Linked DNA regions of Rubinisphaera italica. The main gene of each other region encodes a partner of the protein of the gene in region 2 in a complex. Links are inferred from orthologs where the notes say so. Each region holds a gene or a part of one and is shown on either strand. Other genes may lie near its edges.

Evidence for each region.
Region 1: the proteins of nusB (region 2) and rpsJ are in contact, whole or in part, in a solved structure (PDB 3D3B), measured with the Escherichia coli proteins. The link is inferred for Rubinisphaera italica from one-to-one orthologs.

Annotation. Positions count from the first base shown.
Region 1 is NZ_SJPG01000001.1:4,861,674-4,873,991, forward strand. Bases 4,205-7,126 are described here. They hold rpsJ (30S ribosomal protein S10), read right to left. Parts: upstream 5,867-7,126; coding sequence 5,543-5,866; downstream 4,205-5,542. Other genes in these bases: rplD (50S ribosomal protein L4), read right to left, coding at 4,205-4,603; rplC (50S ribosomal protein L3), read right to left, coding at 4,672-5,367; Pan54_RS18465 (DUF6807 domain-containing protein), read right to left, coding at 6,195-7,121. Also shown: rplN (50S ribosomal protein L14), read right to left, coding at 1-108; rpsQ (30S ribosomal protein S17), read right to left, coding at 164-463; rpmC (50S ribosomal protein L29), read right to left, coding at 521-733; rplP (50S ribosomal protein L16), read right to left, coding at 792-1,214; rpsC (30S ribosomal protein S3), read right to left, coding at 1,153-1,854; rplV (50S ribosomal protein L22), read right to left, coding at 1,907-2,251; rpsS (30S ribosomal protein S19), read right to left, coding at 2,340-2,609; rplB (50S ribosomal protein L2), read right to left, coding at 2,671-3,525; rplW (50S ribosomal protein L23), read right to left, coding at 3,588-3,896; more of rplD, read right to left, coding at 3,971-4,204; Pan54_RS18470 (DUF6655 family protein), read left to right, coding at 7,298-8,053; Pan54_RS18475 (YHYH protein), read right to left, coding at 8,111-9,043; Pan54_RS18480 (PIN/TRAM domain-containing protein), read left to right, coding at 9,462-10,547; Pan54_RS18485 (hypothetical protein), read left to right, coding at 10,636-12,318. UniProt on the Escherichia coli protein: Involved in the binding of tRNA to the ribosomes. Part of the processive rRNA transcription and antitermination complex (rrnTAC). The complex forms an RNA-chaperone ring around the RNA exit tunnel of RNA polymerase (RNAP).
Region 2 is NZ_SJPG01000001.1:3,918,273-3,930,550, reverse strand. What follows is about bases 8,712-11,593. They hold nusB (transcription antitermination factor NusB), read right to left. Parts: upstream 10,417-11,593; coding sequence 10,006-10,416; downstream 8,712-10,005. Other genes in these bases: rho (transcription termination factor Rho), read right to left, coding at 11,369-11,593; ribH (6,7-dimethyl-8-ribityllumazine synthase), read right to left, coding at 10,622-11,104; smpB (SsrA-binding protein SmpB), read right to left, coding at 9,363-9,857; Pan54_RS14670 (hypothetical protein), read left to right, coding at 8,712-9,266. In the rest of the region: xseA (exodeoxyribonuclease VII large subunit), read left to right, coding at 1-493; Pan54_RS26580 (exodeoxyribonuclease VII small subunit), read left to right, coding at 627-983; hisC (histidinol-phosphate transaminase), read left to right, coding at 1,026-2,111; Pan54_RS14695 (hypothetical protein), read left to right, coding at 2,127-2,546; Pan54_RS14690 (sugar phosphate isomerase/epimerase family protein), read left to right, coding at 2,808-3,719; Pan54_RS14685 (carboxypeptidase M32), read left to right, coding at 3,830-5,338; Pan54_RS14680 (ATP-dependent nuclease), read right to left, coding at 5,343-7,103; aroE (shikimate dehydrogenase), read right to left, coding at 7,351-8,217; more of Pan54_RS14670, read left to right, coding at 8,526-8,711; more of rho, read right to left, coding at 11,594-12,278. UniProt on the Escherichia coli protein: Part of the processive rRNA transcription and antitermination complex (rrnTAC). The complex forms an RNA-chaperone ring around the RNA exit tunnel of RNA polymerase (RNAP).

The DNA.
Region 1 (12,318 bases), 950 kb from region 2 along the record:
ACCAATTTTAGCAGTACGTCGGCCTGTGCCACCTAAGACGCGAATACAACGGGCAATTTTTGCACCGGTATTATCAGCGACTTCCACAACGGTTTGCATCTGAATCATGGGATCGACTCTTCAATCAATTCGCAGCTTATTTGAATACTAACGCGGAGAATACTTACTCGTCCGACACATTTTCCGCAGTTACGGGATCATCAATACGAGCAGCCATGGGATCAGTCATGACTTCAACAATCCGCACCAGATCCCAACGCTTCAAGCGGGAGAGAGGGCGAGATTCAATAATCTCAACCTTATCCCCTTCTTTAGATTCGTTGTTCTCATCGTGAACATGACAGACTGTCTTTCGACTGACAATTTTGCCATATCGTGGATGCTGAAACAGTCGTTTCACTTCGACGCGGCGCGTCTTGTTCATTTTGTCACTGGCAACAATGCCGATCAGTTTCTTCTTCATTCCAGATTCTGTCCGTCACAGGGTAGCGGATTTAGCCGCTTTGGTTGTTCTCAACAATTATGAATCACTTGATTCGACTGCAGCGAGTCGCTCGTTTTGAATCGTTTTGATCCGTGCAATCTCACGGCGTAACTCTTTTTTACGGCTAGGAGTATCGAGCTTCTCAGTTACAGCCTTAAACTGTAATTGAAAAAACTCTTTCTGCGTTTCTTTCAACGAAAAGCCTAATTGCTCATCGTTCTGTTCGCGTAATTCAGAAGCTTTTGACATTGTCAAATCTCTCTACAGTGGCCAACAATTCGACCACCTCCGCTGACATATTCGGTTATTAATGTGTTCCATGCGTACGCTGCAATAAACGAACCTTCATTGGCAGTTTATGTGCAACACGTGCAAAACAGTCTCGGGCAGCATCGTGAGATGCTCCTGCAATTTCAAATAAAACCGTACCTGGCTTAATCACAGCAACCCAGCGATCCGGTTCCCCTTTACCCTTACCCATTCGCGTTTCGAGTGGGCGGGCGGTGACTGGCTTGTGAGGGAAGACTCGAATGTAGAGCTTTCCTTCACCGCGAATGTACTGCATAGCCGCAATTCGGCACGCTTCAATTGTTTTTCCGGTGATCGTCCCTGGCTCAAGTGACTGTAATCCCCAGTCACCGAATGCCAGTGTATTGCCGCGAGTCGCATTACCTTTTATGCGACCTCTTTGGCTTTTTCGATGCTTGACCCGCTTGGGCATCAGCGCCATTGTTAGACTCCTCGTCTGAATAGTTACCGCGGTCAACCCATACCTTAATGCCAATAATCCCCTGGGCAGTCTTAGCAGTCGTATGACCGTAATCAACGTGCCGCTGGAGAGTGGAAAGTGGAATCGATCCGCGGATTCCTTTTTCCTTACGTGACATTTCTGCGCCGCCCAAGCGACCAGCTAGTTCGATTTTTACTCCGTAAGCTCCTGCTTCCATCACCTGATCAAGCTGACGCTTGAGGGCTCTGCGGAAGCTTCCTCGCTTTTGCAATTGCTGAGCAATATCTTCTGCAACGAGGATGGCGCTCTTGGAGGCATTATTCACTTCGACAATCTTGATTTCCATCCGGCGACCGGTCAACTCTTCGAGCTCCGCCTTAAGGCGATCGATTTCCTGGCCTTTACGCCCAATGATTACACCTGGCCGAGCCGAGTGCAGATTGACGTTCACATGATCTCGTGTACGTTCAATTTCAACCTTTGCGATCCCGGCAAATCCATAGCGGGTTTTCACAAAGTTGCGAATTTTAACATCTTCCACCAGCAGAGTACCGAATTCTCGCTTGGAAGCATACCAGCGACTACGCCAGTCTTCCACAATACCGACTCGAAATCCTGTTGGCCGTGTTTTTTGTCCCATAACTGTGACCTGTCTTGAATACGTCTCTAGCCGATGTTCAGTCGGCTTCTATTTATGATAATTCAGGTGCATCCAATGCCACATGAATGTGGGCAAACTTCTTCTGCAACATATCTGCCCGACCGCGACCACGAGGCCAGACTCGCTTAAAACTAGGCCCCATATCGACACGAGCTTCTGTAATCTTCAAAGTAGCCGGGCTGCGTGCCCCACGATCTTCTGCGTTGGCGACAGCACTCTGCAGGACTTTTTCCAGCATTTTAGCGCCACGATTCGGAAGGAAACGCAGTTGCTCCAAACCCTGGCTAGCCGTCATCCCTTTGACTAAGGCCGTAAAATGTCGGACCTTGGTCGGCGAGATCCGAGCGTACATATGTGATGCTTTGACTTTAGACATAACTATTCTCAATACCTGTTGCACTCACTCAGAGCGCCAGCCAAATAATGTCTTTCATAACCTTCAACGACCGCAGTGGAAGTTGAAATTATCGCTTACCCTTAGCCCCATGGCCTCGGAACGTTCGCGTCAATGAAAACTCACCCAATTTGTGACCAACCATCTCTTCTGTCACATAGACATTCAGATGGGCACGACCATTATGGACGAGAAAAGTATGACCGATAAACTCGGGAGCAATCGTTGAATTACGCGCCCAGGTTTTGATCGGCGTCTTCTTGCCGGCCTCATCCAGACGTGCAATTTTGTCCAACAGGTTATGATCCACATAAGGACCCTTTTTGAGGGAACGCCCCATAACTTAACCCTAACTCCGAATAATCTCTTAACTTCAATAACCAGTCCCAACGACCGATTGCTTACTTCAGCTGACCATAACGTCTTGACTTACGCCGACGAATAATCGCCTTCGTTGATGCCTTTTTACGCTTCCTGGTACGACCTCCCTTTGCCAACTTTCCAGTTGGACTACAAGGATGACGTCCTCCAGAGTTTCGACCTTCACCACCACCCATCGGGTGAGCAACTGGATTCATGACCGTACCGCGAACATGAGGACGACGCCCCTTCCAACGCTTACGACCAGCTTTCCCCAACCTGACCTTACTGTGCTCTGTATTGCCAAGTTGACCAATTGTTGCACGGCAGGAACTTGGTAAGCGACGAACTTCACCGGATGGCAAAGTAATCTGTGCCCATCCGCCTTCAGTCGCATTCATCACCGCAACACCACCAGCACTTCGGCATAATTGTGCCCCGCGACCTGGCTGCATCTCGATAGCATGAATTTCTGAACCCGCAGGAATGTTTGCCAATGGCAGACAGTTTCCCATCTTAGGATCAGCCTTTGGGCCGTTTTCCAGCTTATCACCAGCCTTAAGGCCAACAGGAGCCAGAATATATGCCTTTTCTCCGCCCTCATACTGCAATAACGCAATACGGCAGGTTCGATTGGGATCATACTCGACTGAAATCACTTCAGCAGTCACACCATCAGTGCGTCGCTTGAAGTCAATCACACGATACATCTTACGATGCCCGCCACCACGGTGACGAACTGTAATTTTGCCCTGATTGTTTCGACCCGAGTGCTTTTTCAGCCGCTTGAGCAGAGACTTCTCTGGCTTCTTCTTTTTGTCCGTAATATCCGCAAAGTCACTAACGGACGCATTTCGGCGGCCTGGACTTGTCGGTTTATATTGTCGAATACCCATGATCGACTTTCTGAATTCAATATCTCAAACACACAGCTGAACAAACAAAATGGAAGGCTTACCTAGAAGAAAGAAATTCGATGCTCTGAATCGAGCTCAACAATCGCCTTCTTCCAGTTTTGCGTATGAACCATCCCCGATTTTGTTCGACGAGGCTTGCCCTTACGATTCTGAGTTCGAACCTTAGTCACTTTAACATCCCAAAGCGACTCAACCGCCTTGCGGATCTGAGTTTTATTGGACTGTGCATGAACCTTGAAGGCGTAGACATTGTCTCGCTCCGCAAAGTGCGTACTTTTTTCCGTCACCAACGGCTTGAGAACAATCTGATAGGGCTCGAGATTCAAGCCCGAACCTGACTCCACAGACATACCCAACCCCTTAAACTCACAAACAATCTAAAACTCGATACAAAACAACGAAAGGACTCAACCTGACTCGTTAACTACTTCTCTGACTCTACACTTCGCAAGGAATCCAACGCCGACTTCGTCACCACCAACATACGCTGATGCAGCAAATCATAGGCATTCAACCCCGCAGCCGGACTGACCCGAAGACCAGCAATATTCCGAGCCGACTTCCAGAAATTCACATTGTAATCCTGTGTCGTCACAAGTGTTTTCGATGGATCCAGACCTAATCCGGAGAGCATCGTCACGACCGACTTCGTCTTCGGAGAATCAAACTGAATATCATCAACCAGACGAACCTGCTCGTCTTCAAATTTACTCAACAGTGCCATTCGAGTCGCCAGACGTATCGCCTTCTTAGGAAGACGATAGCTCCAGTCGCGAGTTGTCTTGGCAAATGTGTGCCCACCACCTCGCCGAATTGGAGACCGCTTGCTACCCGCACGGGCATTACCAGTCCCCTTCTGGCGATACATTTTCTTCGTCGAGCCGCTGACCATCCCGCGAGATTTCGTAGCGGAAGTTCCGACGCGGCGATTTGCCTCATACATCACGACAACATCGTGAAGCAATTGCTTATTCACACCGGCAGCAAGCTCTGCAGGATCGAACTCGTAAGTCCCAACCTCTGAACCTTGCTGATTATAAATTGGTAATGAAATCATTTCCACTAACTCCGACCACCCTACGGCAGCACCGCTGTATTAATAACTTCCGAGAACAAAGCCCAGAATTAACCCATCTTGTTTGTTTGGCGAACAATCACATAACCGCCCGTCACACCAGGCACCGCACCCTTAACGAGCAGCAAGCCCTCTTCCTCAATAACACGAACCACTTTCAAATTTCGCATTGTGATCTGGCAGTTACCATACTGACCAGCCATCTTCGTCCCCTTAAGAACTCGACTTGGATCAGCACTCTGACCAATGGACCCACCATGACGGTGAACCTTTTTCACCCCGTGAGTAGCTCGCTGACCAGCAAAGTTATGACGCTTCATCACACCCGCAGTACCGCGACCCTTTGATGTACCAATGACATCTACGTGCGAAATCTCTGCGAAATGAGATACTGTCAAAACCTGACCAACATCCAACCCGTGATCTTCACCCTCTGTGCGAAACTCGCGAACATACCGCTGAGGCTCGCAATCCGCCTTGGCCAACAACTCAACACCAGCCTCTGTCCGAGACCGACGACGCTTGCTGTTAATCTCCGCAACATGACCACGCTCAGCTTTCGTCGCCAAGCGACGAGGCTTATCGCCAAAGCCAAGTTGCACTGCCTCATAACCATCCCGCTCAACAGTACGAACCTGCATCACAGGACATGGACCCAACTCCAACACAGTGACAGGCACAACCACGCCAGCCTCTATATAGACCTGAGTCATTCCGATTTTTCGTCCGAGCAGCCCTACTGGCATGTCTCATCTTCCCCGAATCAGTACGCCCGAAAAACGAGCGCGAACCGAAATCACAATAATTACCAACAAATAGTTCGATGACCTGCACGGCCACTGCGAGCCAATAGAAATTAACGAAAACAGATTCGCCAACCCCACTTTTCCCGGGCAACACAACCCGAAAGGGCCCTTGCCACTAGGCAGTCGCTTTAATCTTGATATCCACGCCAGCAGGCAACGACAACTTATTCAAAGCGTCAATAGTTTTACCCGTCGGCTGCACGATATCAATCACTCGCTTGTGAGTTCGAATCTCGAACTGCTCACGAGACTTTTTATCGATGTGCGGGCTACGCAAGACCGTATACCGCTCAATTCGCGTTGGCAATGGAATTGGACCGTGAACGATCGCACCTGTACGCTTGGCTGTATCTACAATATCCGATGCGGACTGATCCAGCACTGAATGATCGTAAGCCTCCATCCGAATACGGATTTTTTCCTGAGATCCTGCGGACACTCCGCCACCCCTTTTTTGCCATGAACGCGAATGTAAAAAATCATATCAACACACGAGCAACCAGATGCCGTGCGGAGGGAACGCTACCGCTGTCCATCGAAAAATCGATCAACTTAAGCAGTTTCCCACGTCTTCCCGAATGGGGAAGCGGGGATAGTACTAGTCTCGCTAAACCTTGTCAACGAAACAGGCCTGTTTTTTCTTAAACAAATCTTAGATCAAACTTCAAAAACACTTTTCGACGTTTATGACCCAGTCCGTTATTGAATTCAAAGCGGTTTTGCGAGTCAAGTACACAACACTATCGGCTGCACGACCCTCAAAATGTTTAACGGAACACTTCCCATTCCTGATGTTTAACAGACGAACGCCTCACAATCCAGTCAGGAAGACGATTAAATTTATCTGCCAATTCATTATTCACGGAAATGTCAACCAGACCGGCATGCCCGAACAACAAGTATCTCAGCCGTAACGGCTTTTCCTGGGAAATGAGTAACGATTGCTCTCGACAGGCCGATGGCCCCATCCAGCCATCTTCCCGAACATGCCAGCCAGGTGGCGAGTTGGGATTGGCTTGATGATTGATACAGGTGATCCCTTCTTGAATTTCTCGACGACTTTTTCCGAGTCCCGTTAAAACACTCCCGGAATAGTCGACCCACTGATTCGACTGCCCAAATATGGCTGGCTCGCCTGAGCGGCCCTGATTATCCGTGATTAAACCATTCCCAAAGTAAGCCGAGATGGTTTTCGCCAGCCTGATGGCGAGAAACCCGAAGTTCGTCTGCCCCAGTTCCAATTCTTTTGAGGTCGGGGTGAATGTCGATTGCAGTTCGAGAATTGTCCCACCCGACTCATGCAATCGAAATCCTGCCACCAATTCCTGGGTCATCAATGGCTGAGGATTATGCCCGTCGTGCCAGTCGAGATTCACCGCCATGATGGCTTCATCCGCTCCATCGCGATAGCAAAGCCACTCTTTCTGGCGAATATAAGCGGTTTCGTTATTCGACCAGAAGTCAATTCCCTGAACTTTATGATGGGCAAACCAGATCGATTGATGATGATCGTGATTCGGAGCACCGGGATGCCCCATGCGTGTCAATGGCTCATTGGATGGACCGCAGAATGGAAAGAAATATGGTCGCCTCGATTCCGTCCCAAAGTTCCAGCGGATTTTCTCAACCCCATCCACACGAAACGAAACTTGGGATTGCGGCTGCTGGAGTGCCTGAAATCTTGAAGATTGCATAATCGAGTCCATAAATCACCAGGTTTCATTGTAAGATCTGCATTGAGAAACATACGAAAAGATTTTTTGACACAAATGAGATGTTTTCGCTACATAGACCACACGGGCATGTTCTCACGCCTGATTGATTCCCCGCGCCAGCCTCCAACCCTCTTCTACATAAAAGACATAACGATATGTATCGATTATTTCTTCTCACTCTAGTCTGCCTGACAGTCGGCTGCACTTCAACGACGACGACAAATACCGCACGATCCGCTAAGGAGCAAATGCTGGTTTCAAATGCGGTCGATCAATCTCTGGACAAGGTCGATTTCACGCCGTTTGCAAACAGAAACGTCTTCCTGAACGACAAATACGTCGATTGTGTCGACAAAAGCTACGTCATTTCCTCAATTCGCCATCGATTATTACGCGGGGGAGCCCGACTGGTTCCTAAAGAGGAAGAAGCGGATCTGATTGTGGAAGCTCGAGCAGGAGCGATTGGTACGCATTCCCAGGAAGCCTATCTGGGAACTCCGGAAGTTGTTCTGCCTGGAATGCTTACCTTGCCGGAAATGCGTTTGATTGAGCGGAATAATCAAAAAGGGATCGCCAAAATTGGTCTGGTTGCCTACGACGCCAAAACGCGTGCTCCACTGGGATCGGGTGGAATGTCTCTCGCGGAATCTGACGACAGCAACTACTTCATGCTCGGAATTGGACCTTACCAGGGAGGCTCAATTAACAAGGAAATCAAAGAAGGAAAGAAGGTTCTGGGCGGGAAAAAATCTCAGAAAATCCCACAATCAGTCGCCTTCTCATCTCCACCTGCCAGCAATCCGGTTCTGGAACCTGCTGGAACACTGCATCTGGCTTCCGGTCAGGAAGAGAAAAAACCAGAGGAAAAGAAATCCGCTCAAACCACAGATGCACCAGCCTGGGCGAAATAGGATAACACCAGATAACGGCAGAACGATCCAAACTGCATAGCTATCAATCCGACGACATCACCTGGGTGGTGGAAACGGAGGTCTTCGCCCCGGTCCGCCGGGAAATGGGGGGCCGCGTTTCGCGAAGCTCGCATCGGGCGTCCCTCGAAAATACCGTGGAATAAACGGAAAATCCTCCGTCACGTAATAGTGATAAATTCCGCCTGGATACTCCGGCGTGACACCTTCCCGCCCATTGCATTCGTCGAGATCGCCGCTCCCTTCAACAAATTCGTAGTCTTCGACGAACGTTCCATCGTAAGATTTCCCAGGACCACCGGGCCGTTGCCCCGATTTAACACGATAGCTCGACTTCATTCTCTTTAACCCCGAAGACAGATCCTGAGGATTCCGGTATCCCTCAGAGCTATAAATCGGGAAGCCATCGGCTGCATAGCCAATCAGGATGGGATCGGTATGACTCGAACTTTCTTCTCGAATCTCCACCAGCCCTGTCGGTAAACCATGGTAATGGTAGCCCCCGTCAGGCTGGACGTGGGCATGATGCTCATCGAGTCCCAGATTGATTTTTCCGGAATTCGCTTCGTACTGCCAGCCAGAACGTCGATCCCGATTCCAGAACTCCGCTGCCCCGGGGTCAAAAGGGACTCCATTCAGCGCAACTCCAAATCGATTCATTCCCACAGGCGTGACTGTGCGTGCCTGCTCAGGTTGGAGTGGCATTCGAAATTGATACTGCTGCGCAGAAACCCGATTGGGATTCCCCCGCCGCGGAAACTGCCCCGGTTGATGATCGGGCAAGCCATTGCTGGTCACAATTCGATATTCCCCTTTTTCAGCCATCGTAACCCGACTGGCAGAGGAATTCCCTGACAAATGCGTGTGAGCAGGTTGACCGGGAGCATCGTGAGCCTCCGCCTGAACTCCCCGGAAGAACAGACCACCACACATCAGGCATACTCTGAATAACTGATCGTATTGAAAATTCATTCGTCGACTTTTCGGAAATGCAGAAGGTTTGGAACAGGCTCTTTCGCGTAAACTCATTATCGTGGTCAGTAACGGATTGTTAATTCAGGATTCCACAACCAGTCGACTTGTCTGCAATAACAATTGGTTTCCAAACAAACATTCAACTCCGTAGTTATACTGAATGAGGTTGGAATTCATGAAAAAGTCTCTCAGAACAATGATTTCCGTGCGTAGAAAATTGACAAGTGACGTCGTATGATGACTGGCACAGGAATCGATCTGGAGCAGTGAGAAATTACTCCCCGCACACTCGCGATGAAGAAAGAACTGGCGAGTCCCCAGGTTTCCCCAATTTTTTAATGAACCAGGAAACCGATCTTGCGACCGCATGCAACGGTGTTGATCGGAATCTCATAGATAGACAGGTGAAGTTCCAATGCTTTTGGGAATTATTCGAGCGGTTTTTATCTGCATCGCGGCTGGTGCCTTTGCGACTTTTGTCAGCCAGACGGATGGATTACCGGATGTCATTCAAAATCATCGCTTCCCCACATTCTTCGGCTTGATGGCCATCGCCGTCGGTGTGATTGTGGTCGATGTGCTAATTCGTCGAAAACGAATTGAAGACCTCTCCGCTCTTTACTTTGGCCTGCTGATTGGTGTTTTGCTCAGCTACTTATTGATCCAGGCCGTCGAACCGATGTTCGAGCAGGCCTTCGCCGCCCAAGGGCGTGGCTATTACAATATGTTTACGATGGTCGTCGTACTCACCCTCCCCTACTTCTGCATTTCATTCCTGATGCAGACCAAGGATGACTTCCGATTTATCATCCCGTATGTCGAGTTCTCTCGCGAACTCAAAGGGGGACGACCACTGGTTGTTGACAGTCATGCACTGATTGACGGTCGAATTGCAGAACTCGTCGAAACGCATGTCATCGACTCGCAACTGCTCGTACCTGATTTCGTTCTCGAAGATCTCCAGCGAATCGCGGACAGTGGCGACAAAGTCCGACGCGGCCGCGGACGGCGAGGGCTCGATGTACTCAGCCGTATCCAGCAACATCCTCATGCCGAGATCCGCATTCACAACACGAGCACAACTCGCGGAAAAACGAAATCGTCTTCGCACGATCAACTGCTCATCGATGTCGCAATTGCAGTCAGTGGCCGAATTGTGACGAACGACGTCAATATTAATAAAATTGCCAGCGTTCAGAATGTCGATGTTGTGAACCTGAACGATGTTTCCAATGCCCTCAAGCCAAAATACATCCCAGGCGAACATGTACGGATTCAGCTTATGAAAGAAGGGGAATCGTATGGTCAGGGGGTCGGGTATCTCGACGACGGCACGATGGTCGTTTGCGAACAGGGCAAGGATCTTGTTGGCCAGGAAGTCGATGTTGAAGTGACCAGCGTATTGCAAAACAGTGCGGGTCGCATGATTTTCGGAAAGCCCAGTGGCTCCGAAACTTCTACCCCCAGTCGAATAACCCGCTCGTCAAAATCTTCCGATTAATATTGTTTTCGTAAATGACAGAGGCGGTTCCGGCTGAAATTGTACCGCGCGAATTCTTATAGTGTTTCTTTTGACGATTGACCCATCGATGGCAGCTACGAATCTCACTTCCAATCCTGAGCAAAAATCAGCGAATCCCCCCACAAATTTGAATTGGGCAGCAAATTTGAAATGGGAAAAGTCAATTCGTTCGCAGATCGAAAAGCTGACGAAAAAACAGAAAGCTGACGAACTGGCAGGATTGCTCGCCTTTGGCGGATGTCGCGGAAAAGGCTCTGCCATTAAAGCTCAGAGGATTTCATTTCTCCAGAGTCTACAAAATATTCTGACGATTCCTGGAAATGAACAGCATCCGTGCTTACCGATTCTGGATTTCCTGCTGTCAAAACCGACCGGCAAAACAAAGTCGAATACGTTGCCGCAAACTCTGTCGGAATTGATTGATGCTTTGCTGGTACTCCCGGTCACCTCCTGGCTGGACTTAAAGATTGCAGATATCGTCGTTGAAGCAGGACTGTATCTGTGTTGCAGTCGAGAACTCTCTACAGAACAGTGCCTGGCGTTCTATCAGCGATTAGTGGCTTATCAATCCCTCATCGAACAGACCGACGGAATGACAGAAAGCGATCGACTTTCACCTCTGGAGTCCCTGTTACTCAAAGCGGAGTCTCGATTAATATTAGGAATCGCCCTGCAGCATCAGGCGGGATCCCGCACGTTAAGACGCGATGGCCAGTCCGGCTATGCCGAAGAACTTGATGCTTATACCGATAACGATGGGACGCCCCACGCAAACCTCCTGACAGAACTCCCACTCTGGATGGCTTCATTTCAGCGTGGGAATCTTGCGAGTCAGTGGATTGAAAAAAGCTGGCTGAGCAGAAAGTCTCAGGACCGCTGGGAAGATCTGCTGCAACGAACCGCCAGCCTGACCTCAAGCCAGGGACAACTGGCCCTGGCCAACGGGACGGCTCAATTCTGGCCGACAACTCTGGCCGATTCCCTCCAAAACCTGAATGATAAAAAACGCCCCAACTGGATGCGTCAAACATTACAGTCGATCGGTTCTACAGCGACAACATCTGCAAAGTCAAAACGCTCTAAGCCAGATGAAGATTTGACCGCCGCGACTCAATCCGACTGGGCAAAACTGGCCTCTCTCCGCTGTAACTGGTATCCGGGAGCAGATCATCTCACCATTGCCTATGGCTCGAACAGTCCACAAATCGAGTTTTCGATACTCGGATTGCCTCTCCTGAACGGCAGCTGGAATACCGAACTCAAAATTGAGGGGCAAATTTGCGAGTTGCAGTCGGAATGGAATTCTCTCTGCTGGTACAATGACGAAGCGGGTGACTTTATCGAACTGCGTAACGAAACAGATCACGCAATTATCGATCGGCAAATTTTTCTGTCACGAAACGATCAGGTCGCCCTGCTCTGTGATTCTGTCACGACAAAAACAGATGCGACTGTTCAGATTTCCTGGCAGTTACCGCTCGCAAAAGCCTGGAAGGGGAAGCCGGATACTCATACTCGCAGCTGGAAACTTCGCCAGCAGAAACGGGATGTCAGACTGATGCCCCTCGCCATTCCGGAAGATGTCGTTCATCGCGCCGATGGCAAACTCGAATGCACCGATGAGGCGATCACTCTTGAGCAAACCGGACGGCAGAATGTCTGCATGCCACTCTGGCTCGACTGGTCTCCGACTCGCCGGGGAAAAGCCTGCGACTGGTCGCAATTGACCATCACCGAAGCCCGCGAAGTC
Region 2 (12,278 bases):
CATCGCCGATCTGGTCGCCGACCGTCGCGCATTGACGCCGACCGAAGCAGCTGAGATGTCGGTTCCCGATCAGGCCGATCTCCTCAGCTTTCTGAGCGAAACCCGGGGACGTTTGCGGCAACTTCTGATCAATCAAGCCCGGCAGGCTCGTTTCGCGATTGAATCACTGGCCAACCGTCGGTTGTTTACCAAGCCAGGCGAGTTGTTCAGCGATGTCCGCCGCAAGCTCGATGAACTCGATGAACAATTGAATCGGCGGATGAGAGATCGATGTGAGCAGAGCCAGTCCCGTCTGCAACTGATCGCGTCTCAACTTGAGGCCTTAAGCCCACTTCGTGTACTGGCACGAGGTTACAGTTTGACACGCGATGCCGAAACTGGAGCAACTCTCCGCTCGGCGGATCAAGTTGAAATTGGCCAGACCGTTAAAACCAAACTCGCAACCGGAGAAATCACCTGCGAAGTCAAGCAGCGGGAACTTGCGAGTAAATAACAAGTACAGGGAACACTTTACAAGCACGAAGCGCAAGCGAGTGTGTTTATCATCATTACAAGTCAACACACTCGCTTGCGCTTCTTGCTTGTATAAATATTACTCATCAGGGTTCAAGTAAACGAAATTGATCATGGCAAAAAAGAAAACTACACCTAAACAGGAAATGCCCACTTTTGAAGAGGCACTCTCTGACCTGCAGACGATCGTCGGGCAACTTGAAGAGGGAGAACTCGGCCTGGAAGAATCCCTCGAACAATATGAAAAGGGGACCGGACTTCTGCGTCAATGCTTCTCGGTATTGAAGAATGCTGAACAGCGAATCGAACTGTTAACCGGAGAAGATGCTGAGGGGAATCTGGAAACCGAACCTTTCGACGCGTCCGCGACTCTTGATCAACGGGAACAATCAGCCGGTCGACGCAAACAGAACAAATCGGCTTCCACAAAAGAAGACGAAGCCGCCGGTCGAAATCTGTTTGGGGAATGATTGCTTTCCAATCGACTCTGTAATTCACTTTTTGAGATGACTATGAAATCGATCGAAAAATTATTCCGTCCCGCTGTTCAAGCACTTGAGGGATACATCCCCGGCGAGCAGCCTCAGGATGCGGGCTGGACGAAACTGAATACAAACGAGAACCCGTTTCCGCCGACACCTGCAGTCGTGGCCGCAATGCGGGAAGCGGCTGAATCGTCGTTGAATAAATATCCCGATCCCCTCGTCACCTCGTTCCGCAAAGCGGCTGCGGAATTGTTTGATGTCGATCCCGAATGGATCATCCCCGGCAACGGCAGCGACGAGATTTTAACAATTCTCTTCCGCACTTTTGTCGATCCTCATGAGACCATCGCATTTCCCTATCCCAGTTACGTGTTATATGGCACGCTGGCCGAAATTCAGGGTTCGAAGTATAAACATCTGGCTCTCAATGCCGACTGGTCACTCACAAGAGAGGCGATCGCAACCGCGAAGCAGCAGAAGATGGTACTGATTCCCAATCCGAATTCGCCGTCGGGAACTGTCTGGACAACTGAGGAAATTCTGGAACTCGTCCCTGAACAAGGGGTCCTGGTTCACGATGAAGCGTACGGCGACTTCAGAACGGAATCAATTTCTCGAAACTTACTCGATAGTGATGTCGGCAAGCAGATTATTGTGACTCGTACGCTGAGTAAGTCTTATTCATTAGCTGGCATTCGCTTTGGTTTCGCTGTTGCTCACCCGGAAGTGATTGCCGGGATGCGAAAAGTCAAAGACAGTTATAACTGTGACGCGATTTCAATTGCAGCCGCGACCGCTGCCATTAAAGATCAGCAGGGCATGCGGGAGCATGTCGAGACCATCCGTAAAACTCGCCAATCTTTAACGGCCAGCCTGGCAAAACTTGGCTTCCATGTCCAACCCAGCCAAGCCAACTTTGTCTGGACGACGCACCCCGAACGCTCCCATGCCGAGATCTTTGAAGCACTCAAGAAACGAAAAATCCTCGTCCGCTTCATGAAGTTCCCGAATGCCGGGCCAGAACTCGATCAACTCGTCGATGGTCTGAGAATTACGATAGGTACTGACGAGCAGATCGCCACACTCGTCAACGCCCTGCAGGAAATTATGTAGTTCACGAGAGAATTCATGTCCCATTCCATTCGACTGATTGGCCCTTGGATCGTGCAACCGCAAAACGGTTTACGGTTTGTCGACCAGAAGGGGGATTCGACAGCGAGTCGACGCATCAAGATGCCTGCCTCGTGGACAGAACTCTTTGGGACAACATCCGGTAAGGCAACATTCACGCGGACTTTCAACTCCCCCACAGGCATCGACAAGCAAACTCTCATAATATCCCTGGAAGAACTCCACGGCTATGGAACGGTAAGTTTCAACGGTGAGCAGCTCATCGAATTTGGTATGGATGATCAACGATTGCAGATTGATGTTACCAGTCAACTTGTGTTGAATAACAAAATTGTTGTGGAGATGGTTTGCGATCCTTCGGGGCATCCACTGTGCGGATTGCATCGCCCGGTGATCCTGGTGATTGAAGAAACGTAATCCTTTTTACAAGCACGAAGCGCAAGCGAGTGTGTCATCACGCTAATCTACACACTCGCTTGCGCTTCGTGCTTGTACACATGTGGGGCTCCATGCGAAATTTGGAAACGTGATTGACCCTTCAATCGTTTTGACATTTCTTGAGTTTCAAGCCACAATGCAATTACTCATCAATTGTCTTGATTTATCATTCAACTGATGAGAAGACTCGCTCGAAGACGACCAGACCGTCCTTATTGCCCCTCAGTGAAGGTTACTCCTATGACGTATCATCAATCACTCAGCCGTCGAGGTTTTCTGCAAGGTTCTGCTGCCCTGGCCGCGTCCCTTCCTATGCTCGGCTACGCCATGCCTGTTCAATACGACTCTCTTCAGGGGAGATTCTACAAGACCCTCAAAATCGGCATGGTTGGCGTGAAGGGCTCGCTGGTCGATAAGTTTCGAGCCGCTAAAGATGCTGGATTTGATGGCATTGAACTCAGCGCTCCCGGCTTCAATATCGATGAAGTTAATCACGCCATTCAGGAAGTTGATTTTCCTGTCGATGGAAACGTTTGTGCGGGGCATTGGGGAGTGCGACATACAGACCCAGACCCTGCCGTCCGAGCTGAAGCCCTGAAAACTCTCAAGCAGGCCTTACGGGATACACACGCCATCGGAGGGCATACGGTTCTATTGGTTGTTGGACATGGAAAAGATGGAACCCCCGAGGAATGCTGGGATCGTTCCGTCGAGAACATTGCTCAGGCGGTTCCGCTGGCTGCAGAACTCGGTGTTCACATTGCCATTGAAAATGTCTGGAATCAATTCTTGTACGATCACGACGGCAACGAAAAACAATCCGCCGATTTGTTCATCAAATATGTCGATGAATTCCATTCCCCATGGGTTGGCATGCAGTTCGATATTGGCAACCACTGGAAATACGGAAATGCAGCCGAGTGGATCGAGCAACTCGACCATCGCATCATTAAACTTGATGTGAAAGGCTTCTCCCGCAAAGACGATAAGTTCACAAAAATCGGTGAAGGCGATATCGACTGGCCTGCGATTCAAAAAGCTCTGCTGAAAATCAATTTCCAGGGCTGGTGTGCCGCCGAAGTCGGCGGAGGGGATTTGGAACGCCTCAAAGAAGTCTCTGCGAATATGGACAAAGCTTTTGGTTTGGTTTGATATAGCACCTATGAAATGGGATGGGATGGCCTGGATTTGTGCGCCTTGGCCATCCCTTATTTAAAACTCTGTGATTAATAAAATACTCCGATACGAAATCTATTTGAAAAATGAACGAACGTTACGAACAACTTGTCAGTCAATTGCACAAACTCGCACTCCTCGGCTCCACAGGCAGCGTCCTAGGTTGGGAGCAGGAAACTTATATGCCTGAAGGCGGGGCGGAACTGCGGTCGCAACAGCTCAGTCTGCTTGCCGGCATGGCTCATCAGGCGGCGACCTCTTCGCAACTGGGCGAGATTCTCGACGAACTCTCCACGGAAAAGTTTGACGATCCGCACTGCCCAGAAGCAGTCAACATTCGGCAGGCCAAACGGGAATTTGAACAAGCCACCAAACTCCCACAACGACTCGTCGAAGAGATGACCCGTGTAACTGCCTTGTCTCAACAAAAGTGGAGTCGTGCTAAGAAAGCCAACGATTTCAAATCCTTCGAGCCTTGGCTGCAGCAGGTCATCGATCTAAAACGGGAAGAAGCCCAGTGCCTGCGAAATGGCGATGGTCCACTCTACGATGCCTTGCTCGATCGCTACGAACCGGAAATGACGACCGCTCAGGTGCAGGAAACGTTCCAGCCGTTGCGGGAAAAGCTTGTTCCACTGGTTGCTGAAATTGCTGAGGCTTCCAATCGTCCCGATGCCTCCATAGTCTCTCGCAACTTCCCCGCTGAAGAGCAGAAGAAGTTTGCAGCCGAGGCTGCTAAGGCAATTGGCTTTGATTTCGAACGTGGCCGCATCGATGAATCTGCTCATCCTTTCTGCAGCGGTTTTGGCCCTGGCGATTGTCGTTTAACGACCCGTTACGATGAAAACTTCTTCAACATGGCCTTCTTCGGCACCTTGCATGAAGCTGGTCATGGTCTGTATGAACAAGGCTTGAATCCAGAAGCCTTCGGCTTGGGAATGGGTTCATCTGTCTCGCTCGGAATCCACGAGTCGCAGTCCCGTATGTGGGAAAATCTGGTCGGACGCTCGCACGCCTTCTGGAAACATTTCTACCCCCAGGCTCAGGCTCACTTCCCGACCGCCTTGAAGGATGTGTCGCTCGATGACTTCTATCGGTCGATCAATGTCGTCGAGCCCTCTTTCATTCGTGTTGAAGCCGATGAGGTCACTTACAACCTGCATATCATGCTGCGATTTGAATTGGAGCAGATGCTGATCAGCGGGGAATTGAACGCCGCTGAGGTGCCGGACGTCTGGAACGAGAAGTTCGAAACCTACCTCGGCATCACCCCTCCCGATGACACTCACGGCTGCCTGCAAGATGTGCACTGGTCAGCCGGTCTGATTGGCTACTTCCCAACCTACGCCCTGGGCAACGTCTACGCCTCCCAATTCTACGCCGCAGCCGGAGACCAACTCGGAGACCTCTCCCTCCAGTTCAAACAGGGTAAGTTCGACACACTGAAAACCTGGCTCAACAAAAACATCCACGAACGAGGCCAGCAATACCCGGCCGCCGAACTCGTCAAAGTCGTCACCGAAAACGAATTCGACGCTCAACCGCTGGTGGATCATTTAACGACGAAGTTTCGAGCGGTTTATGTGCTCGGTTGAATTTCTATTTCATTCTCTTTTTTAAGTGTGCAGAAGTTCGGAATTCTTCAAGTTTGTTAATCAACAAAACCATATCTTCCGGGATTTCGTGAAGTTTCATAGAGTTAATTATCTTTGATGGACTAATTGTTTTATTATGCTTATTCTGGATTTCACGATTTACAATAGATAAAAACTTCTTCCCCGATACTATATTCATTCGTGTTTCTAATGTGTTCCACATGCTTTCAAATCTCTTGTTCGATTCGGTAATTGATGTAACCGGATCAATACCAGATTTCTGAAAATATGTACTATGACATGCAGAATATTTAGCCATTAAGTCAGAACGAACTTCATTTGACAAACTGTCAATTATTTTGAGAAAATCATCTTCATTTCCAGAGATTTTATCTACGAATCTCTTTAATACAGATGGCACAAGAAAATAATTTTCTATTTCCTTCCTTTTATGTATATGCACGAAATTGAGCTTGTCGCTTAGCTGATTTTCGATTTCTTGAATTTCTTCATTACTTCTAAAATCACGATCTAATACAACACCAAATATCATCTTCTCTCCCACAGATTGCTCAAACGCCCATTTATAAGCATCTATACGAGGCCATCCACTAAATCCACCTATTGGGATGAAAATAATTTGATCGCTACTGGCCAGTTCATTTTTTGACAATGTTCGGGCAAACATTCTCAGCATTCTGCTATCGGTACCCTCTACAAAGCAGACTCTTTTACTTCGAGCGATTCTTGCTAGTATTAAATTATGTCCAGAACCCAAAACATCCAATGCATCCTGAACTTGAGCTGCCTTTCTTATTCTCCTACCGGAACTCGATTCTTTATCTATGATTACTACTTCATTTGGTTCAGTTTCAGATAGAATTTCGCTTGAATGAGTAGCAATGACAAAGTTAGGCCCCATTTCTCTTAAAATATGAATTAATTGTCGTTGGAGATCTGCATGCAGATAAATTTCTGGCTCATCAACTACCACTAAATCAGAATTTCTAGTTCTAATGAGATGAGTTAATAGCTGACACCATACTTGAAATCCAAATCCTGCCCAGAAAACTTCTCTTGACATTCGATTCTCTTTACAGGTCATGAATATTGCAGAAGCGTGACTGCCAAAATCTAGATATGGAAATTCAATTTCCATCGATGGCCATGTCTCATGCAATTTATTTGCAAACAGTGCGAAGTCTTTTCCATGGTGATACCAATAGTTACGGAAATTAGCAGAAGCTCGGTGAGAATTTAAATTGCGACGTACTGTAACTTTCTCCAATGGGCGTTCTTCTGGATCTAGTGGTCCAAGAGTTGGGATATGATCAACTACAAAGGGGAAAGCTTTCTTGAATGCTGATACGGATGTAGGGATTTTGTCACAATTTCTTGCAAACATCATACAACCGCCACTCTCTGGGAACTCAATTTCAATTGATGTTGAGTTCTGAAATTCAAATTCAATTGAAGTGTCTGTGTCTTGTAAATCTGTGTGAATATTGCCTGTAATAATTGGAAGATCGGCATTCGCCAACTGATACCCTCGAGAAGGCCCCTTTGAACTATCTAAAACTTCTGGATTTCTACTTCGTGCTTTTGAGAGTCCAGCGGCCAGAACTCGTAATGCAGATAATACAGTGGATTTACCACAGTTATTTGGCCCAACTAATACATTCATTGAACGTATGTCTAAGCGGAAATTCCTAAGTGCTTTGTACTTTTTGAAGACAATACGTTTAAGCACATTGTCAGCTACCATAAAATCACCTCTGCAACAAATGTCAATAGTCTGAGTTTTTTAAGTAATGTAGTCGAGTAGGGTTCGTCTGGACGTACTTTTCATGATATTCAGTTTTGAATTGACTTATTCTTGCATCGGCAATGGAAGTCTTTTTCGTATATTGAGTTTGCGTCAAGCGTAACTCAATTTGCTTGTAATTGTGGTTAGTAAGAGTTTTATTCTGTCTTTACGGTGTTTCACTATGCTATCCGAACATGTAAGTGAATCATGCTCCAAAAACATCCTCTAACGCCTTTCGCATCACACCCGCATCAGGATCAACTCCCGTCCAGAGTTTGAAGCCGATGACGCCTTGGTTGACGAGCATGCCAAGACCGTCGAGGACGTGGCAGCCGGCTTTACGTGCGTCTCGTACGAGGCGGGTTTCAGGGGGATTGGGGATGACATCGGCTACGACCATGTTCGGGCTGAGTGTCGTTGTGTTGAGAGCGATGCGGGCATCGACATCGGGAAACAGGCCGATGGACGTTGCATTGATGACGATATCGGTTCCCTCAGGAATATCGTAGTCGCCCTCCCAGTTGACGAATTCTGCATGCACATCTGCAAGTTCACGAACCTTGGTGTTGAGCAGTTCAACGAGCGATTCTCCTCGACTGGCAGAGCGATTCACGATGGTGAAGTTTGAGGCCCCTGCCAGGGCAAGTTCAACAGCAATTGCGCGAGCGGCCCCGCCGGCTCCCAATATGACAACTCGTTTTCCGGACGGATCAGTCACCCCGCGGAGGGATTCAACGAAGCCTTTGCCGTCGGTGTTTTCGCCGATCAGTTTGTCGCCGTCCCGCACGATACAATTAACGGCTCCCATCAGGCTGGCCGCTTCGGAAAGTCCATCGAGCAGCGGAATGACGGCGACTTTATGCGGAATCGTCAAATTGCCGCCCCGAAAATTCATCGCCCGCATCCCCTGAACCGCAGCTGGCAAATCCTCGGGAGCGACTTCTATCGTCAGGTATCGCCAGTCGAGATTGTGATGGCGATAAGCGGCTTCAATCATCGCCTGCGTCGGATTCTCGGCCACCGGTTGCCCGAAAACACTCGTCAATTCCTGCTTGAAATTCAGCTCAGCCATCGATTCTATCTCGCTAATTAATGTGTACTGTTTTGATACTTGGATCTGTCATATTGCCAGATATTGATGTTACAGTTTCGACTTCAAACTCGCGAGTCATGAATACATGTTCGAATCGCTGCTGTACGAACATGATCGTCATGTCATTTTGATTCAGTTTTCCATGATCCAGGATGTCATCACTTTCGTTACTGAAGTCGATGTGTCGAGTGCGATCAAGATTGCATTCGCGTCATGAAACCGTCACGATACTTGAACAACATTGAATCAATCGCAAATTCCAAGAGACGGCTCGCAAAGGATATATCATGTCGGACGATCATTCGATTTCTCCAGAAGCTAAAAAAACGCTCGAACGCCAGGGATTGCCGAAAAGCATTTATCTGGTGTCGTATCCCAAAATTGTGTTCATGTATCCAACTGTCCTGACGGCTCTGATCGTTGCGATCTGGATGCATCTTTCGCATGGGCTTTATGCCACGGAAGATATGGGAAAGATCTCCTACTTTCTCGGGACTGCGTTTCTGGCAATTTTCACATTGAATATGGTCGTGATCTCGTTCGATTTTCCTCGGACGACTTCGCTGACCCTCTTTTTCTTCATCGCAGCTTTTGCGCTTGGAGGCTACGTCATGCTGGTGAATTATCCCAACATGGTGCCATTTTTCAGTGGGCTGGTTATGGGCATCCGCCCGGTGGCGAATGCTCAGTTTTATTACCTGATCTTTGGGATGTTTGTCGTTCTCTTTTTGCTGGTCAAAATGGGCGTGCAATTTGACTATTGGGAAGTCCGTCCGAACGAACTTTTGCATCATCACGGATTCCTGAGCGACATGGAGCGGTTCTCAGCTCCGAACTTGCGTATTGATAAAGAGATCAACGACCTGTTCGAGTACATGCTACTCGGCTCAGGACGTCTCATTCTGCATCCGAGCAACGAACGCCGTGTGATTGTGCTCGAAAACGTCTTTTTTATCGGCAATAAAGAAAAGACAATCACCAAAATGCTGGGAGCTCTGCAGGTGCAGGTTAGGGATGACTCGAACTAAAGCAGGTGACTTTAAATGACAAAGTGGAGGGTGGCACCGGTTGACGCAAAGCGGCTACCGGTGTGACGAAGTCACAAGAGCCAGTGACTGAAGAATCTATCGTTGAAACTTAGGTGACATCGCCGCTTTGATTTCCCGCTGGACGTCGTCTTTTTTGAGCTTTTGGCGCTTGTCGTAAAGTTTGCGACCGCGGGCGACTCCGATGTTAATTTTGACAATGCCGCGAACGAAGTAAGCCGAGAGCGGAATGAGCGTCAGTCCCTTCTGGGTCGCTGTCTCGGCAAACTTGCGAAATTCTTTTTTGTGGAGCAGCAATTTCCGATGGCGTCGAGGGATGTGATTCATCACATTTGCCTGTGGATATTCGCCAATATGACAGCCCATCAACCAGAGTTCCCCATCTCTGATGTGCGCGTAGCTTTCCTCCAGCGAAATCTGACCATCACGGATGCTTTTGACTTCACTGCCGTGGAGAACGATGCCACATTCGAGTTCGTCCAGAATTTCATAGTCGTGCCGGGCTTTGCGATTGACGGCTGCCGTCTGTGAATTCGGATCTCCTTTTGGCGTTTTCTTTTTCTTAGTCGCCATCGTAATGGACTTTCCTGCCTTTTGAACTGATCGAGTGCACTGCTTGATTGTCGCAGCAATTTGAGCACTCTCTATTGTATGATTCTCACATCATGAGTTGCAAAGCCTGACTCAGGTTCAGATGTATTTCAAGTCAATGGGAGAAATCTCAATTCTTGGCCTGATCGGACGTCTTGAGTTGGTCCAGAATTCCGTTCACAAAGGAGGCGGAATTTTCGGCTCCGAACTTTTTGGCCAGATCGATCGCTTCGTTGATGACCACCGAGGACGGTGTATCGAGATGCTGGAGTTCGAAACAACCCAGTCGCAGCAGATTTCGATCTGTCGGAGCCATCCGCTTGATGGACCAGTTTTTTGCAACAGCGGTAATTGCCGCATCGATTTCTTCGGTATGGGATTGCGTGCCTGAAAAGAGCTGCCAGCTGAAGCGGGAAACCTCGGGATCGTCAATCCGATCCTGAATCATGTGCAGAATCGCGTCGCCGTCGACATCGGGATTCATGTCGACAAGAAACAACATTTGCAGTGCTAATTCACGGGCTTTGGAGCGTTTCGACATGCGGTCTCAGATAAATAATAATGTGTTAACGACGATTACAGGATGATTTAAAAAATGTTGATACTGCTTAAGTCCAAGTGAAAATCAGGGTGGCACTGGCTCTGCCAGTGCATAGTACATCATTTCTGGACTCGACTTGCACTCGCGAAGCCAGTGGCACACAACCCGGTGTATTAACGGGAACGATCACTATGGGTTCGTGGATTTAACCGTCAGTGGGGCCTGGGATTTTCGTCAGCAGGCTCGTCATTTCGATGGCGGCCAGGGCGGCTTCTTCCCCTTTGTTGCCTGCTTTTCCGCCAGCTCGATTGAGAGCCTGATCCAGATTTTCGCAAGTCAGAATCCCAAAGGCAATTGGAACACCTGTCCGCTGCATCGCAGTCATTAACCCCTGAGCGACCGCATGATTGATGTAATCGTGATGCTGGGTTTCTCCCTGCACGACGGCTCCCAGGCAACAGACAGCCACATATTTTCCAGACGAAGCGGCTGTTTCGGCGGCCAATGGAATTTCAAAGGATCCTGGCACATGGATCACTGTAATACGATCTTCAGCCACGCCGTGACGACGAAAGGTATCGATGGCAGCAGAAAGTAATCGGCCGGTGACCAGTTCGTTCCAGCGGGCCACAACAATGGCAAAGTTGCCACTCTCGGAAAGCATCTGTCCAGAAATCGTGTGCGTCATGGGAGCGTTCTAAATGTTTCAAGTTTGTAAGTGAAAAATGCGGTGTGAAGAAATGTCTCAGGCGAGCCGTGAAAGTTATGCCACGGGTGTTGTCAAGATCTTTGGAGCCCGCATGGTTGAGCAACATATCCGAGTCAAGACTGACTTGTCTCCCTTTGCTCTAGTGCGACTTCCACACTCATTATTTGGGTACATTTTTTATCAAGCATGACAACGGAGTGCGTTACAGTTATTTGAGGCCCAAATCTAAGGCCTGAAAGGGCACTAGCTCAAGTTCATACTTTTGAGAAATTCTTCGTTGGTTTTGGTTCGTCTCATGCGATTGACGAGCAAATCCATCGCTTCGACAGGATTCATATCGTTGAGAACACGACGCAGAATCCAGACGCGTCGCAGTTCTTCTTCGTCCATCAGCAATTCTTCGCGGCGAGTTCCCGATTTGTTAACATCAATCGCAGGCCAGATTCGTTTCTCAACCATCCGTCGATCCAGATGCAATTCTGTGTTACCAGTCCCTTTGAACTCTTCGAAAATTACGTCGTCCATTTTGCTGCCGGTATCGACCAAAGCGGTTGCGATGATGGTCAGGCTGCCGCCTTCTTCCACATTTCGGGCAGCTCCGAAGAAACGTTTCGGATGCTGCAGCGCGTTGGCATCAACACCACCTGTCAGAATTTTTCCAGAGTGAGGAACTTCGGTATTCCAGGCACGAGCCAGACGAGTGATTGAATCGAGGAAGATAATGACATCCTGACCGTACTCTACCATCCGTTTGGCTTTTTCAATGACCATTTCCGAAACTTGGATATGTCGGCTCGGCGGCTCATCAAATGTACTGCTCACAACCTCGCATTGAGGGCCTTTGACCTGACGTTCCATGTCCGTCACTTCTTCCGGACGCTCGTCAATCAACAGCATAATCACGTAGGCATCGGGATGATTTCTAATGACTGACTTTGCCAGATTCTGCAACAGAATCGTTTTACCTGCTCGTGGTGGAGAAACAATCAACCCGCGTTGACCCATTCCAATTGGAGCAACGATATCAACAATCCGTGAACTCAAGTCATTTGGATCAGCAGAAAGTCGCAGACGAGTTTCCGGATGCAGTGGTGTTAAATCATCAAAGAAGACTTTGTCAGACAGCAGATTCGGATCCTGTCCGTTGATCGCT